3 regions of the Trichocoleus sp. FACHB-262 genome follow, and region 2 is predicted to be linked to each of the others. Evidence: predicted binding sites of a transcription regulator. Region 2 holds the regulator's gene; each other region holds the start of a gene.

Region 1 (5,882 bases), on a different contig from region 2:
TCGCAATCCGGGCCATCGTTGCCACCGCTTCAATGGCATACTTGCCAACTGCGGTTTCGTTCGACAACATTACGGCATCTGTACCATCCAGAATGGCGTTGGCTACGTCCGAGATCTCAGCGCGAGTGGGACGTGGATTGTTCACCATGCTATCTAGCATCTGGGTAGCGGTGATCACCGGAATACCCAACCGATTCGCTGTCGCAATCAGCCGCTTTTGCAAAATGGGGACATCTTCGGCAGGTAGCTCTACGCCCAAATCACCCCGCGCCACCATCACGCCATCACAGAGGCAAAGAACATCTTCCATCTGCTCAATGGCTTCGTGCTTCTCAATCTTGGCGATTACCGGGACTTGCTTACCTGCGTTGGAAATTAATTCTTTGATCTCCAACACATCCTGAGGATTCCGGACAAAACTGAGGGCGATCCAATCAACTCCTTGATCAAGCCCAAACATCAAATCTTTACGGTCTTTATCGGTCAATGCCTTGATCGACAGATAAACTCCTGGAAAATTAACGCCCTTGTTGTTGGAAAGGACGCCACCGACTACAACTTCGCAATGCAATTCTTTGCGATCGCGGTCTACTTTCTCGACTCGCATTTCCACTTTGCCGTCGTCGAGCAGAATAGTGGCACCTTCAGGCACTTCCTCGGCTAGTGGCTCGTACGTCACAGAGCTGATTTCATGGGTGCCAGGAACAGCGTGACTAGTCAATGTGAAGCGATCGCCACGCTTAAGAGTAATAGAACCGTCTTCAAAGCGGCCTAAACGAATTTTGGGTCCTTGGAGATCTTGCAAAATTCCGACAGGTTGATTCAGCTCAAAAGAAATCTGCCGAATCAGCCGAATGCTGCGTTGATGATCTTCATGCGTCCCATGAGAAAAGTTAAGACGCAGAGTAGTTGCACCCGCTTCAATCAGGGCACGTAGAACTTCTGGGCTACTAGTGGCGGGGCCAATCGTTGCGACGATTTTTGTCCGACGCGGAGAGTTACGCAGTTGCATGGATTCCAAGAAGGTAAAAATAGACTGAAGGAGACCCTACCGCTGATGTCCTCAGGATACTGGCTTAGCGGTGACTTGCTGCACTTTCCAGCCTTGGCATGGAATGAAATCCCGAAGTGAGGTGCAACAAGAAAATAACTCTAAACTATCAATAGTCGCATGCGTTGATAGCAAAGAATTAACGGTTGAGAAAAATGCTGTTGCCTCTTGGCAAGGCGGCAACAGGGATACTACCACGTTTGACTAGTCCCTTTTGCAAAAACCTGCAAGGGCAAGCGACAGAATCTTTAGGTGCCTTCAGTCTCTAGGGTGCGTTCCATCAGGTTTAGTAGGTTAGTTGTTCGGTGCGCTAAAAATACTAATTTGCAAAACCCACCCTGTTTTAATTTTTACCTAACGAAAATTGGCTGGATTGAGGCGAGGATTGTTGCGAGTAGACATACCTTGACCTAGCTTGCTGCCTGTTCCACCATCAGCGGGATCAAGGAAGGGCCGCAAGTTGATGTTGCTAGAGCGCTCCTGCCGCCCGCCTAGAAGCGAGACACCTAAGTTAACCAATTCGTCCAGCTTGTCACCTCCCCGGCTGCTGGCGCTTACAGAACTATTGCCTACACGACTGCTACCTACAAACGTATTAGCTGCTTGAGTTTGTTGGCCACTGTCAGCAATCGTCAAGTTTTGGAAGACGCGATCGCGAGTCGTCAGCGGGTCTTGATTCGGCGGGACTGTCAGAACGATGCGACAAGTTGAATTTTTCTCGGTGGTAACACAAACTGTGTTGTAGTTATTTTCCACCGCTGTTCGCATTTCCTGTAGGCCATCAGGACGGTAGAGTTCTAAACGACGACTGATTTCTTGACAACGAGCTTGAGGAGTCCAACCACCGCCTAGTTGGCTGGGTGTCGCCCAGGGATAGGATTCGCTAGGACGGCTCTCTGGGTGATAAACCACCGTGTACTGGCCGTTGAGCATTTCACAAGTAAAGCGGGGTCTATTTGCCACGCTAGTTTGAGTAGAGCCGCTACTTGGGTTTGTCGTAGGTGTAGACTCCGAATTTTCAGCCTCTGTTTGTACTTGAATATCCTTTGATGCTGATCCGGAACTGGTAGGTGTGGCAGCGATCGCGCTACCAGTCATCCCTGCGAATAACCCACCACCTAAGAACACCACAGCTCCTGTAGCCAAACTTGTAGCCTTAAAAGTAAGAAACGTTAGCTTGAAACGACCTTGAGAATTACCTTGAGATTGCAATAACACCATAATCAAAGCCTCTTCAGAGTGAATGACAACTAATCACCGCAACACCACCCCTGATGTAACAAAGCCCTGATGCACCTAATGCGATAGAGCACTCCTACAACCCTGATAACAATTCAGACCTAGCATTTACATCGGAAGATCCGCCGACCTAGGAGGGTGATTTCACCGAGTCTTCATTGAAGTTGGGTTTCTGCTGAAGTGTTTAAAGCTGAGGTTGTCAGGCAACGTCCGTGAACTTCTGAGGTTAAATTGCTCTTGTTACTCTAAAGTTGGCTCAAATTATTTAATTTGACGCTACTGTTAGCGCAGCTCTGATTAGATGAGCTAGTTTCACAAAACTTTATTATTCCGCATTCGTATCGTATACTACGCGAGGATGACCAACAAGGAGTATTGATAACGATGTCGGAGGCAGTAAAGCCCCTGACAGTGCCGAAGGAGTTAATGGGTCCTCCGGGTCAATTTAACCCGACGCTGCTAATGTTCCTGGCAGCGGTAGCCATAGAAATCCTATCGATACTGGGTTACTGGTGTTGGGAATGGCTTGACTGGTGCTGCTTTAGCATGACTGTCATTGCTCTACATATGGTGGGGACGGTGATTCATGATGCATCCCACAATGTGGCACATCGCAATCGCATCATCAATGCCGTTATGGGACATGGCAGTGCCTTAATGCTGGGTTTTTCTTTCCCAGTCTTTACGCGCGTGCACATGCAGCATCATGCCAATGTGAATGATCCAGACAACGACCCCGATCACTTTGTTTCGACCGGGGGGCCGCTCTGGTTTATTGCGGCTCGTTTCATGTACCACGAAATTTTCTTTTTCCGCCGTCGGCTATGGCGGAAGTCCGAGTTATTGGAGTGGTTTCTCGCTCGCCTAGCCGTCGGTGCTCTAATTTACACAGCCTGCCAGCACGACTTTCTGGGCTACATTTTCAATTTTTGGTTTGTGCCTCTGGCAGTTGTAGGGTTAGCTCTGGGCTTATTCTTTGACTATTTGCCCCACCGACCTTTTCAGGAGCGCGATCGCTGGAAGAACGCTAGAGTCTACCCCAACCGGATTCTGAACCTGCTGATTATGGGTCAGAACTACCATCTGATCCATCATCTGTGGCCTTCTATTCCCTGGTACAACTATCAGCCTGCTTACTATGCCACTCAGCCTTTGTTAGACGCTAAGGGTTGCCACCAATCGCTGGGTTTATCGGAGACTAAAGACTTTTGGCACTTTGTGTACGATGTCTTCCTAGGCATTCGTTTTCATCGCCCGCGATCGCTGGAGTCTTCAGAGGTAAACACTCCTATAAGCCAAGCTAGCCCAGCCAACAGTAGCTTAGAGGTAGCTCAGGGCTTGGAAGTTCACAGTTGACCAGTCCAGTTAAACCCGGCTTAAACCACTAAAAAAGGGAGCAAGACTTAACCCTGCTCCCTTTTTTAGTGATTGAACTTAGTTAACGATGAGACTTAACGACGGGCGATGCCAAGCCTGTTTGAGCCAAGATCCAATCGGGTCTTAAGCTCTTGGCTTGACGGAGATAGGGATGATAGATTTCGACGTGCGGATTCGGAGTGTTGAAATGAATCAGGAAGCGAATGCAACGCTCCAAACTGCCTTCAACGTGCATTTGTTGCACATCTAGCAAAGGAACATTCTGCCAACGGGGACGATCACGCGCTACTGAAGCCGGAAAGATGGCGTCCAAGTCGCGGGTAACTGAGAACGTCGCACTGATAATTTCTTCTGGATCGAGTTGATTATGAGCTTCTAGCTCATCTAACAGCTCAGCGACTGCTTCTCGAATTGCCTCAGCCGTATTTTCTGAGGCAGTTGTTGCACCACGAATTGCCCGAACTCTCCATTCCACGCCATCATCCTCCGTCATGTGATTAAACCAAGGTTCATCAAGTTGAATTTTTATGGCTCAGATTATCTAACCTGAGCGATCGCAACGATAACTGAAAATCTTGACAATGCGAGCCAATGTTAACAAAATCTAGGATTTTCAAGGCATTAAATTGTCAATTCTGGGCAAGTGGTTCGCTAAGGTCGGTAAAGCCACAAAGGTAGACCACTGGTAGACAATTCAAACTCCATCCAATCGAGGCAAGCCCTGACTCCAGAGCGACTTTGACTCGTACTAGGAACAACACGACTCCAGAAGGGCTTGCGTTCTTCCAAGTTGTAGCAACGAGTTTTTTCTGGATCAAGACCTGCAAGTTCTGCCGCCCAGCGACGAGCATCTTCTTCGGTGCCTAAGCGATCTACAAGCCCTAGTTCTTGGGCTTGCTCACCTGTGAAAACTCTCCCATCTGCAAAGCTTTTAACTGTATCCACCGCTAATTTGCGGGCTTCAGCCACAGTCTGCACAAACTGTAGGTAGCTTGTGTCAATCAACGATTGCAAAATATGGGCTTCTGGCTCTGTCAGCTCTCGGTCAAAAGCCAAAATATCTTTGTAGGGACCAGATTTGATCACTTTGAAGGAAACGCCTACTTTTTCTAGAAGACGCTCTAAGTTATTGCCCCGGAGAATTACCCCAATGCTGCCAGTGATGGTACCCGGATTGGCGACAATGTAATTTGCGCCCATGCCGATGTAAACGCCACCTGATGCAGAAATATTGCCGAAGCTGGCAACAATTTTGATTTTTTCGCTCAGACGTTTGAGCGCACTGTAGATTTCTTGGGAGTCCCCGACAGTACCACCAGGGCTATCAATCCGTAGGAGCAGAGCGGGAAATTCTCTTTCTTCTACTGTCTTGAGAGCTTCTAAAACTCGCTTGCGGGTTGCTCCTGCGATCGCCCCTGAGACTTCAATACGAGCAATTTGTTTTCGAGACCGAGGCTTGAAAGGCCAAATCATGAGTAATTGAGAACCAGTACGAAATGATGTCAGTCAATTTTGAGGTAGAGACCGACTCAGACTGGTATGACAGCCTAAGTTTTCAGCTTTCCTCAAGGAGCTGAAGCTGACCAGCAGGTTAAAAGTATTGCACTGTTAGCTGGAGCGGTCTGACTCCTAGTGTGCCTTAATTCTTAGACGATTGGATTGAAAGTATTGGGGTTGCTACTGCTAGGGCACTAGGATTCTGCTGGATCCAGAAACCTGATCTGTTGCTCAGAATCAGCCGTTTGCTCAAACTTCGGTACCGCAGTAGTAAAACGAGTATGTTTAAATAAGTTACTTAACATAAGTATATAACTCAGTACAATTAATTAAAGCTGTACTGCAAGCTGTAGCTCAGTTTTCTCAATCACTCAGCATCCTAGATGAGATTAGGATGCGGGCCTAAGGTTTAGTATTTGGCACCGCCCAGTCCTTCCCGGAGTTATTGCATGCACCTAAGACTCTCTGAATCAAAGTTACCCGTAGCACCACTCCTTTTGATTGCGCCCTTTTTTCTCTGGGGCACGGCGATGGTAGCGATGAAAGGAGTCATTCCGCAGACTACCCCTATGTTTTTAGCAGGGGTGCGCTTGGTGCCTGCGGGGATGATGATTTTAGGGGTCGCAGCGATGATGCGACGACCGCAACCACGGGGTTGGACAGCTTGGCTCGGAATTTTGAGTTTTGCCTTGGTGGATGGAGCTTTATTTCAAGGCTT
Region 2 (5,882 bases):
TTCTCTAGGCTGTCCTTAAATCCGCCTTGCGACCCATAAAGCTCTAGTCAGCCTAGGGCCACATCTCCTCATTGCAGTATGTTTGAACAGGAGTAAGCCGGGAGTTAGGAGCAATGGGGGCCTCTTTGGGTGCTACGCCCAATCGTCGTTATGCAATTTTAGGTACAGGAGCATTAGGGGGCTTTTATGGAGCCCGGCTTCAGCAAGCAGGCATAGAAGTCCATTTCCTGCTCAGAAGTGACTACGAACAGGTGCAGCAGCAAGGATTAGTGATCGAGTCACCCGAGGGGAATTTCACACTGCCTCAGGTCTATGCTTACCGTCGAGTCGAGGAGATGCCTCGCTGCGATGTAGTGGTGGTCGCGCTCAAAAGTACCCACAATTACTTGTTGCCAACCCTAATTCCGCCGTTGCTCAAAGAAGATGGTGTCGTCTTAGTGCTGCAAAATGGCTTGGGCTTAGAAGCAGAAGTGGCTCAAATCGTAGGTGCGAAGCGCGTCATGGGTGGGCTGTGCTTTATTTGTTCCAACAAAGTCGCTCCTGGCCACATTCGCCACTTGGACTACGGAGCTATCACCCTAGGTGAGTACGCAGCGGATTATCAAGCAGGTGGTGTCACAGAGCGCATGTCTCAGATCGCCCAAGACTTTACCCAGGCAGGCATCTCGATCCACTTGGCGGCAGATCTGCTTCTAGCCCGCTGGCGCAAGCTGGTTTGGAATATTCCCTTCAACGGCTTATCTGTTGTACTCAACGCCACAACTGATGCGCTGATGGCCGATCGCTACACTTATGCTTTGGCAGAGCAATTGATGCGAGAAGTTGCCTTAGGAGCAAAAGTGCAAAGTCGCGCGATCGCTGATGATTTCATTCAAAAAATGCTGGATGACACGGTGAAGATGAAGCCCTACCGCACCAGCATGAAAATTGACTACGACGAAGGCAGACCTCTGGAAGTCGAGGCAATTTTTGGCAGCCCACTCCGAGCTGCCCAAGCCGCAGGAGTTCAACTCCCGCAAATTGCCATGCTCTACCAGCAATTGAAGTTTTTGAGCGATCAGAATTACAAAACGCCTTTGGAACTGGGAATAGTGTGAGCCCGACGGGGATCGGTTTCTGTGGCGATCCGCAAGGCACGAGCGAAAGCTTTGAAAGTAGCCTCAATAATATGGTGTGAGTTAATGCCATCTAACTGACGGATGTGCAGCGTCATCTGGCTGTGATTCACCACTGCCACAAAAAATTCTCGTACCAGTTGCGTGTCGTAAGTGCCGACTCGTTCGGTGGGGATTTGCAGGCCATAGCTAATGTGAGGCCGACCAGATAAATCTAGAGCTACCTGGATTAGAGCTTCGTCCAAGGGCGCGAGGAAATTGCCAAACCGGACAATGCCTTTGCGATCGCCTAACGCTTTAGCCAGAGCTTGACCCAGGGTAATGCCTACATCTTCGTTGGTGTGATGGTCATCAATTTCCAAGTCACCCGTCGCTCGCACCTCTAGGTCAAACAGCCCATGCGAAGCAATCTGATGCAACATGTGGTCGAGAAATGGAATACCTGTGGCGGCTACACAGCGACCCTGTCCATCCAAATTAATGGTGACATGCACATCTGTCTCACCCGTTTTGCGACTGACTGAGGCCACTCGTCCTGAAAATACGGGTTCTAATGATGCTCCGTTGGCCTGCTCGAAGGCTGTGCGGTGCTCTTGGGAAGACGCTTCATGAATGCTAGTCTGCATAGGCCCTACTCAATACTGGGAAGTAAAAACTGGGAAGTAGAAACAGGAAGTAAGAAACTTTGAGCCTGCACAGGCAGGCCAAACGACTGTAGTCACTGAATGGCAACCACTACATCCCCATGATCTCATAGCCAGAATCGACATAGAGGATTTGCCCTGTCATACCGCTGGACAAATCACTGCATAGGAACGCTGCCGTATTGCCAACTTCTAGTTGAGTCACAGTGCGGCGCAGGGGGGCCACTTCCTCCACATGATGAATCATGTCCAGAATTCCTCCAACCGCAGAGGAGGCGAGAGTTCTAATCGGGCCAGCAGAAATGCCATTGACTCGAATATTGTGGGGGCCCAGTTCTGCCGCCAAGTATTTAACGCTCATTTCCAAGCCCGCTTTGGCAATGCCCATAACGTTATAGTTGGGCACCACGCGCACCCCGCCCAAATAAGTCAAAGTGACAATGCTGCCGCCTTCTGTCATCAGGGGTTTAGCGGCACCACTGAGCTGAATCAACGAATAAGTGCTGATGTCTAAGGCTGTGGTAAATCCTGGCCGCGAGGTGTTGCTAAAGTGGCCAGATAAGTCATCTTTGTTGGCAAAGGCCAGACAGTGAACCAAGATATCTAGCTTGCCCCACTTCTCCTTCACAGTCTCAAAGGTGGACTGAATCTGCGCATCATCTTGCACATTGCAAGGCACAAACAAGCTGGGTTGTAGCGGTTCAACCAGTTCTGCTACTTTTTTTTCCATCTTGCCCCGCTCATCGGGCAGATAGGTAATCCCTAGGTTGGCACCCGCTTTATGGAGTTGTTGGGCAATTCCCCAAGCAATCGAGCGATTGTTAGCAATGCCTGTGACTAAGGCATTTTTTCCGGTCAGATCCAGCATGGCAATCTCTTCGTTAAGGGCAATTACGAGAATACTCAAAGATGGGGGCTTAAAGATATTGACATCGACTGTCGCTTGTAGGGTGATACGCTGCCTTGAGTCCTATCACAAGATATCTGTCTTTAGGGGGAGTAAGATAGGGTCTAAATAGGCCGCTGACAGCCAAGCTCCGTTCGTTTGTGGTCCTCGAAACAGCAGTTAAATTCTTCAGCCATTGGCGATCGCTGGCAGATTGTGTATCAAATAGAACAAAAAATGACTCTGGAGTAAGTTTAAGTGTTCTAAAGTCATCAATTGCTTACAGTTGGCTCACCTTCGTAAGGTTCATCTCCAGACGAGCGGCCCATGAAGGTTGGAGAAGGGCATCGAAAAGGTAAAAGGATATGGTAATGACGCAGGATAGGCCGTTAGCATCTGTGTTTCGTCAACTGGGAGGCGGAGCATTTCCTCCCGTGATCGAAACGTTTGATCGAGGCAAGACGATTTTCTTCCCCGGTGATCCAGCGGAGCGTGTCTACTTTTTGGTCCGAGGTGCGGTCAAACTGTCTCGCGTTTATGAAGCGGGCGAAGAAATCACCGTAGCCTTGCTGCGAGAAAATAGTGTCTTTGGGGTTCTCTCGCTGATTACGGGCAATCGTTCCGATCGCTTTTATCACGCAGTTGCTTTTACTCCGGCGGAATTGCTGTCGGTGCCCATTGAGCAAGTGGAAAAAGCCCTCAAGGATAACCCAGAGCTGTCGATGCTGATGTTGCAAGGGTTGTCTTCGCGCATCTTGCAAACGGAGATGATGATCGAAACCTTGGCCCACCGGGATATGGGATCACGCTTGGTCAGCTTCTTGCTCATCCTCTGTCGTGACTTTGGTGTTCCTGGCCCTGACGGGATCACGATTGACTTGAAATTGTCGCATCAGGCGATCGCAGAGGCGATTGGTTCCACACGGGTCACAGTCACGCGCCTACTGGGGGATCTGCGGCAGGAGAAGATGATTTCCATCCATAAGAAAAAAATTACGGTTCATAATCCCGTCGCCCTCAGTCAACAGTTCAGTTGATCTGCTATGGTTAACCTCTAGTAATAACAAGCGCTTACAGCGACTTGAATACAGCTCTCTGGCCGAGGAAGGTGCTTCATGGCACTCCTGCGAGGAAACAAAGAGAGCCGTGATGCTCTCCTGACGCTGAGGCAAGGCAGCAACTTTTGCTATCTGGGTCTGCTTGTTGTCGTCCTACAGGTGTGATGGCACACAAAACTTCCAGGGCATGAGATAGGCTGTATCTGAGTTGGGTGTGAGCCAAATGGCTTCCTGAGGGTAGATGACCAGCGGGTACATCTTAATTGTGGCAATCTTGGTGTTGGGGGGTGTGATCGCAACGGTGGGCGATCGCATCGGCACGCGCGTAGGCAAGGCTCGCCTCAGCTTGTTTAACTTGCGTCCCCGCAAAACCGCGGTCTTGGTGACGATTGTCACGGGTGGCATCATTTCTGCTTCTACACTCGCCATTTTGTTTGCTGTGAGTGATCAACTCCGGACTGGCGTTTTTGAATTGGGCAAAATTCAGAAAAACCTCTCTAGGGCGCGAGAAGACTTAGCAAAGACGAGATTTCAAAAAAACCAAGTTGAGCAAGAGCTGACCCAAGCCCGCGCTGAGCAAGTTTCGGCCCAACAACGGCTAGATCGGATTAATTTGTTTCTTAAGGCCGCGATCGCTAAGCAAGCGACGACAGAAACACAGCTAAATCGTACCCAAACCCAGCTAGGCCGAGTCGAGGCCGAAAGAGCCCGCACCGAAGCTCAACTCGACCAAACTCAGAGCCAACTGAGCCGCGCGGAAGCAGAAAAGGATCGGATTGAAGATGCCAAAGACCGCACCGAAGCAGAACTAAACCGAACTCAAACGCAACTAAGCACTGTTTCTCAGCAAGCAACGGGACTCCGCTCCGAGATCGACCGACTGGATAACGAGCGCCAAAACTTGATTAAAGAAACTAAAGATTTAGAGGTTCAACAAGCCAATCTAGAGAAAGCTGTCCAAACCTTGCAGCGGTACTACCAGTACTATCAAGCGCAATATGAAACCCTACGCCAAGGCAACGTCGCTCTCTTCCGAGGACAAGTGTTGTCAGCAGGCGTCGTGCGGATCGTTTCTCCCACAGGCGCTCAGCAAGCAGTAGACCAGTTACTGCGAGAAGCAAATCGTAACGCTATCAAGTTGACCCGTCCTGGTGCTGGTCAAGTCAGCGAACAGATTATTCAAATCACCAGACCGGAAGTAGAACAACTGGTTGACCAAATTGAAGATGGTCGCGATTACGTGATTAGAATTCTCTCAGCGGGTAACTATGTCCTAGGAGAAAAGAGCGTTCAGGTGGTGGCGAGCGCTACGTTCAACCAAGTGGCATTTCTGTCTGGTGATGTCATTGCTGCCGCTTCAGTTGATCCATCTATCCTAACTGAAGCCGACATTCAAAAGCGGATCGAACTGCTGCTAGCCGCCACGGAGTTTCGAGCCAGAGGTGCGGGGGTACTCACGGAAGGAGTACAGATCGCTGCAAATGGTCCCAGCGTCACGGCAATTTTGAGCTTTGCCGAGCAGTTGAAGCAGTATCGCCAGCCGCTCGATTTAAAGGTTGTAACCACGGGTGTGATCTACACAGCAGGCCCGCTGAAGGTGGAGTTGTTAGCGATTCAGAATGGCCAAGTGGTGCTGAGTACTAGTCGGGACATTCCTCAACCCAATCGTCCTCAACCCAACAGCAGTCCATCTCCTCAACCCAACAATGCCACTCCTAATCCAAACAATCCAAACAACAGCGTGACTCAAGAGGACGCTAATTTTGAGTTTCAACATTCAGACCCTTACCCTGGAAAAGCTCCCAATTCCAAGCCGTCAGATGTCTCTCCCAGCCCCTTCGTCAGTCCTGACGATTTGTAACGGTAGGTCGTTACAATAAAGCAGAGTAACGCTGACAAGTTGAACTGTTTCCCCGCTCTGCTGGCAAATGATTAGAATTTCATGGTCTTAAATCCTCCCCCCAATCCTGATCAGCCGATCATCTTAGGCTTCGATCCTGGTCGCCACAAATGTGGTTTAGCTGCGATGGGAGTAGACCGGACGCTACATTACCACCAAGTTATTGCAGCGGATGAGGTGGTAGCTACGATTCAACAGCTCCAAAAACAGCTACCCATCTCGATCGTAGTAATGGGGGATCAAACGACTGCGAAAACTTGGAAACAAAAGCTAAGTGAT
Region 3 (5,882 bases), on a different contig from region 2:
AATCAAGCATCAATCACAACCTTGCCGATGGGATGAGCAATACAGGTTAGAATCCAGCCTGCGGCTTGCTCACTGGCATCCAATGCATCCGGTTCACCTTCATATCGCACTTGTCCTTCCAGCAGTTTTTGCTTGCAAGTGCCACAGGTACCCGCCTGACAACTGCTATCTAGCTCTACTCCTGCTTGAGTTGCCACATCCAATAACGTATCTGCTTCGGTACAAGCAACTTCTTTGCCAGACTTAGCAAAGCTAGCGATCGCAGGTTGAGCGGGAGGAGCAGGGGGAGCCGAGGGAACTGGCGTTGCCACTGCCACAGGTTGATAGCTGGATGCCGCAGGGACATTGACAGCCGCAACCGGGCTAGGAACTACCTCTTCTTCTACGGAGAATTGAATTTGAGCAGAAGTTTTTAGGGGAGTCGTGCGGATTTGAGCGCCAAAGTTTTGGATCAGGAGATTCGTGAGAAATGGTTTGAGATCTTCGCAAGGAATCGACTTTTGGACACAGGTGCCTAAAACAGCATGTTTGCCCACCTTGCCACCCATGTAGAGGTCTACGCCTTCCACCGTTTTGCCATCTTTGCGAACTTTAGTCCCCATGAGGCCAATATCAGCCACTTGAGGTTGACCACAGGAGTTGGGGCAACCTGTCCAGTGAATCCGCACCGATTTCGGCAAAGAGAGTTCTGAATCCAATTCTTGAATCAGGGCTGCGGCGCGGTTCTTGGTTTCAATCAGGGCAAAGTTGCAAAACTGAGATCCGGTGCAGGAAACCAGCGATCGCGAGAGCGGCGCAGGATCAGCGGTAAAGCGTTGCAGCAGAGGTTCTTTCAGGAAGGGGCCTAAGCGAGAATCAGGAATATTGGGAACAATCACATTTTGTTCAACACTGAGGCGAACCTCTCCACTGCCATAGACTTCGGCGAGACGCGCTAAGTCGAACATATCTTGGGCGTAGAGGCGGCCTACCGGAACATGTAGTCCCACATAATTTAGTCCGGGTTGCTTCTGAGCGTGAATGCCGACATGGTCACGCTTATCCCAGACAATCTCATCTTTGGGAGCAGCCGTCTGGAGCGCATGACCCATTTGTTGCTCAACTTCTGAGCGGAACTTGTCGAGACCCCACTCATCAATCAGCCACATCAAGCGCGCTTTTTGGCGATTAGCCCGCAGACCGTGGTTGCGGTAGACCAAGAGAATCGCTTCACACAGAGCCACCACATCGCGGGGGTCAACCCAGACATTCATGGGGATTGCCGCTTCACAGCGCTTGGCGGAGAAGAAGCCACCGACTAAAACATTGAAGCCTAGGTTGTTGTTTTTGTAGGCGGGGACAAAGGCGATGTCATTGATTTCCGCATGGACTGAGTTATCTCGGCAGCCCGCGATCGCAATATTGAATTTCCGGGGCAGGTTGGTAAAGGAGGGATTGCCTTCACCGTTGTTGGTGATCATGTCCTGCACTTTACGGACGATGCCGCGAGTGTCGATTAACTCGTCTGCATCAATGCCTGCAACAGGAGAGCCTGTAATGTTGCGGACGTTGTCCATGCCAGACTGGATACTGGTGAGGCCCGCTTCCTCGAAGCGACGGAAGATATCGGGTAAATCTTCGATGCGGATGCCGCGTAATTGAATATTTTGCCGAGTGGTGATGTCACCAGTGCCATCTTCACCATAGCGCTGGAGTACTTCGCCGAGGACTCGGACTTGGCCGCTAGTGAGGATGCCGTTGGGAATCCGCATCCGCAACATAAATTTGCCAGGAGTGACAGGTCGGAAGAAGACACCCAACCATTTGAGGCGGTAGTCGCGATCGGTTTCATCCATCGCTTCCCAGCCAATTTGAGCAAAGCGATCAAGTTCTTTTTTGACCTCTAAACCGTCTTTTTCAGCTTTGAGCTTCTCAAATTTATTGCTTCCAGTCGCTGGATTGGTTGCTGCGGTTGTCATGAATCTACCCGTGTCACTGCTGGCTTTAAGCAAGGTTTGAATTCAGATGAATTCAATGTAATTTGCCGTTTAACGTTTCTTACCAGCTAAGGTTATGAGTACTTAGCTAGTGAATTCGTATCTATAGTTACAAAATGTTTCTATATATGAAACACTTGCATGTAAGTCATGCTGTTTTGACATAACTCGTTGATTTCAAACGATCTAAAAAACATTTGATTTTGCAACAAAGGATACAAAAGACCTGATTAATAGGTGCTGCTTCAAAAAATAAAAGCCTATCCAAATAGTCTGGATAAGCTCTTTAACTAGGAGAATGAGTTCGCTTAAGCAATTAATAAGTTGTTTTCTCTCTAGGTTCTGTTTCCCAAGTTTCAAAACTGGGCACTGATTCCAACTTTTTAGCTTTTTTGGGTTTGCGAGATGGGCGATCGCTGCCTACATACCAGTAAGAGGCTCCAACCAGGCAAGCACCGCCAACCCAGTTACCCAGAGAGACAGGAATCAAGTTTTTGACATACCCAATCCAAGAAATTTGCTCGGGATCATGAGGGATAAATAGACCCAATCCCATTAGGGTCATGTTGGCGACGCTGTGCTCAAACCCAGCACCCACAAAGGCAAACAGACACCAGAAGATCAGCACTAACTTCGCGATATCCTCTTTAGTCTTAGCAGCCATCCAAATCGCTAAACAAACCAAAATGTTGCAAAGAATGCCGCGAAAAAATAGCTCCATGAAGGGAGCCTGCATTTTTCCAGCTACAACTTCTAAGACAAAATCCTTGATCGGTCCTTTAGCCAAAAGCCCAGACTGAACCAAGAGCAGTGCTAGCAGCAGAGAGCCAGCCAAGTTACCAATAAAGCTGATTCCCAAAACTTTCCAAGTGTCTTTCCAGGTAACTTGTTTAGCGAGACTGGCAATTGTCATGAACATATGATTGCCAGTAAATAGTTCGGACCCAGCAAAAATCACTAATGATAAAGCGACCGCAAAAGAGGCTCCCATTAAGGCTTTAACCGCAGGTGATCCAGCCGCATGCAAGGGTGCACCAATGGAAAAAACCAGCATCACTCCAAAGCCAACGTAAATTCCTGCCAATACAGATAGAACTAGGAATTTGGGCAAGCTGTTTTCAACCAGTTCTGCTTTGGTGCGGGCAGCACTAATAATAGTCGCGATCGCTTCTTTCGTCATAATCAAGTCCCTTTAAAGCTGCTTTGAGCCAGGATATTTAATTTCAAATCAAAATCTTTGACTTTGAATTTGAAAGTGTATCTCTAGCTGCAAAATCTATGTTTATGTAACTTCTGCATAGAAAGAATATTTGTATCTTTAACTACAAAACTCATCAATCAATGCAATTACTGCATGAATCCCATGCTTATCAAAAGTTGTTTTCTATACAGTTTTCTGAGAATCTGCATCATTCAAGACAGTTTAAAAAAACTGGATTAAGCTAAAAACGCAATCTGTTTGAAAAAAATTACTTATTTTCTAATTAATTTATGCGGTTCTTGTATTAGCTTAATGAACCAAAAAATGTGATCAATTATACAAAAACTGCATAATCCTGGTGCAATCTGTACTATTCACAAAGCATGTTCAGGTAGATTTTTTAGGCAGTTAGGAGGCTGGAAATCCCCGTGATTCGGTAGTGCAGGAACTGATTTAGAGCCTTATGCGACAATTGAACGAGCAGAACTTCTATAGACTGAACAATGGATCGTCGTACTTTCTTAACTTGGGTTGGCGTTGGTGGAATTGCCAGTTCTTTGCCAGTGGCGATCGCAGCTTGTTCTAACAAAACAACCACAACTTCCAACGAAACAGCATCGAATCCTGCGGTCAATTCAGGCGCGGTTGCTCGTGCAGATGGTTTTCAACCTGTAGGAACTGTGGCGACTTTAGACCAGAAAGGTCAGTTGGGCGATCAGAAGTTTGTTTCGGGGCCTTTGCTTGTGGTGCGTAATCCAGATAGCCCTGACACTTTAGCCGCAGTCAATGCTAGCTGTACTCACAAGGCCTGTCTCGTAGACTGGCAAGCCGAGCAGAAAGTTTTTGTTTGTCTTTGCCATGATTCTAAATTTGGTACGGATGGCAAAGTGTTGCAAGGACCTGCGACAGAGCCGCTCAAAACTTACGAGACCAAGCTGGAGGGAGATACAGTTTTAGTGAAAGTATAGATTTTAGTGAAAGTATTAACACCCCCGATTTGCCAATGTTAGAGGTTTTGGAAAAAGCTCAGGCTGCGGCACAACAAGCCGATTGGCCGCTACTGAATCAGTATTTGCAACAATTCTCTGCTGCTGTAAAAACGACTCCTGAGGCTGGGGGAGATGAGCAAACGGTAGTAGGGCTAAAGCAAGTGCTAGATTTGGCGATCGCGGCTCTCGCGACGGGAGACTTCCAATCGCGCTGGGATCTAGCCAAAGTGTTTCCTACCTTAGCCGCAGCGGTTGGTCAGATTGGGCAAAGTGTAGATGGGTTGATTGCACCGTTGATCGAGATTGTGCAAGACGATGCAGCCGATGTGGAACTGCGTTGGTTTGCAATCCGAATTCTGGGTCAGTTCAACCATCCAGCAGTCATCAAAATTTTGGTGCAGTTGCTGCAAACCGAGGATATAGAAGCAGAAGAGTTGAGTGAAATTGCCGCCACTACCTTGGCAAGTTTTGGCCCTGATGCGATCGCCGCTTTAACAGAGCTACTAGCCGACGAGCAATCCAGAGGGTTGGCAGTGCAAGCCTTAGCTCAGATTCGCAGCCGTGAAACCATTGCTCCCTTATGCAGTGTGGTGGATGACCCGCAAGTAGAGGTGCGATCGACCGCGATCGAAGCTTTGAGTAGTTTTCATGACCCACAGATTGCGCCGATTTTGGCCAATGCTCTCAATGATGTGGCGGCTACAGTCAGACGAGAGGCTGTGGCGGGTTTAGCGTTGCGAGCCGATTTAGCCCCTGACCTGGATGTGGTAGCCCTCCTGCGCGATCGCCTGTGGGATTTTAATTTAGCGGTGTGTCAACAAGCAGCTACTTCCTTAGGACGCTTGGGTACTCCCGCCGCCGCTGCCGCCTTGTGGCAAGTATTGCAATCTGCGGCCACTCCTGCCGTCCTGCAGCTAGAAGCAGTACGAGCTTTGGGTTGGATGCAACATTCAGAAGCTTTGAACTATCTACACCAAGCATTGCAGCTAGAGTCGCTAGAGGTTTATCAAGCAGTGCTCACGGCACTCGGCCGAGTGGAAGCACCTGAGTTAAAACCACAAGCTGCCGAAATTTTATTGGCAGCCTTAGCAAGTCAACACCCTGTTGTGCAACAACCCCACACGCAACAAGCGATCGCTCTCGGCTTAGGACAGTTAGGAGAACTGGCTGCTGTAGAACCCTTGATTCAACTATTAGCCACTCCAGACATCGGAGTGCAGTTGCACGCGATCGCAGCTTTAAAACAACTAGCGCCTGAAATCACTCATCAAAAATTACAAACCCTGGCAGCAGATCCAGCGGCATCACCGGAACTAAAACAGGGAGTAGCGATCGCTTTGCAAGAATGGCAAATGAATGAGATTGCTGATAGCAACTAACATAAAAAATCAGCAGAATTACTAGAACTCTGCTGAAGCGAAACCAAGGTTTAAGCTTACTAAAAGAGCATATTAAGCATGATCGATCAGCCGTTTAGCATGATCTTTCATGTCTTCTACCGTGTGCATAGCAGCGGCTTGATTCTGTTTGGCCTGTCCTTCGGCTAGGCCTTTAGGATCGCCTGTCACATTGCCAACTGCTTCTTGAACTTTACCTTCAATGTTTTTAGCAACAGCTTTAGCTCTATCCTCAATACTCATAGTGTTAAGCTCCTTAGTTAAAAATATTACTATCTAAACCGAGCTTAGCCATTTACTTGAGAACTTGGCATCTTAC

Evidence for each region. The regulator NtcA, encoded in region 2, controls nitrogen genes in cyanobacteria. The targets are predictions, from matches to a motif close to TTTGTANNNNNNNNTACAAA.
Region 1: crtR (beta-carotene hydroxylase) is a predicted target of NtcA. The motif match lies at 2,626-2,645, and genes of this name have one in related genera.
Region 3: H6F68_RS16785 (ferredoxin--nitrite reductase) is a predicted target of NtcA. The motif match lies at 2,073-2,092, and genes of this name have one in related genera.

Annotation. Positions count from the first base shown of each region.
Region 1 covers NZ_JACJPK010000055.1:21,511-27,392, forward strand. The annotation lists gene pyk (pyruvate kinase) at 1-1,012, opposite strand, end outside; gene H6F68_RS10760 (COP23 domain-containing protein) at 1,406-2,272, opposite strand; gene crtR (beta-carotene hydroxylase) at 2,675-3,646, shown strand; gene aroH (chorismate mutase) at 3,729-4,160, opposite strand; gene sppA (signal peptide peptidase SppA) at 4,319-5,140, opposite strand; gene H6F68_RS10780 (DMT family transporter) at 5,614-5,882, shown strand, end outside.
Region 2 covers NZ_JACJPK010000086.1:386,935-392,816, reverse strand. The annotation lists gene H6F68_RS19325 (putative 2-dehydropantoate 2-reductase) at 114-1,097, shown strand; gene hisB (imidazoleglycerol-phosphate dehydratase HisB) at 1,064-1,741, opposite strand; gene fabI (enoyl-ACP reductase FabI) at 1,851-2,627, opposite strand; gene ntcA (global nitrogen regulator NtcA) at 3,011-3,682, shown strand; gene H6F68_RS19305 (DUF3084 domain-containing protein) at 3,945-5,564, shown strand; gene H6F68_RS19300 (pre-16S rRNA-processing nuclease YqgF) at 5,646-5,882, shown strand, end outside.
Region 3 covers NZ_JACJPK010000085.1:20,764-26,645, forward strand. The annotation lists gene H6F68_RS16785 (ferredoxin--nitrite reductase) at 3-1,958, opposite strand; gene H6F68_RS16790 (formate/nitrite transporter family protein) at 2,293-3,156, opposite strand; gene H6F68_RS16795 (ubiquinol-cytochrome c reductase iron-sulfur subunit) at 3,681-4,145, shown strand; gene H6F68_RS16800 (HEAT repeat domain-containing protein) at 4,181-5,545, shown strand; gene H6F68_RS16805 (CsbD family protein) at 5,618-5,806, opposite strand.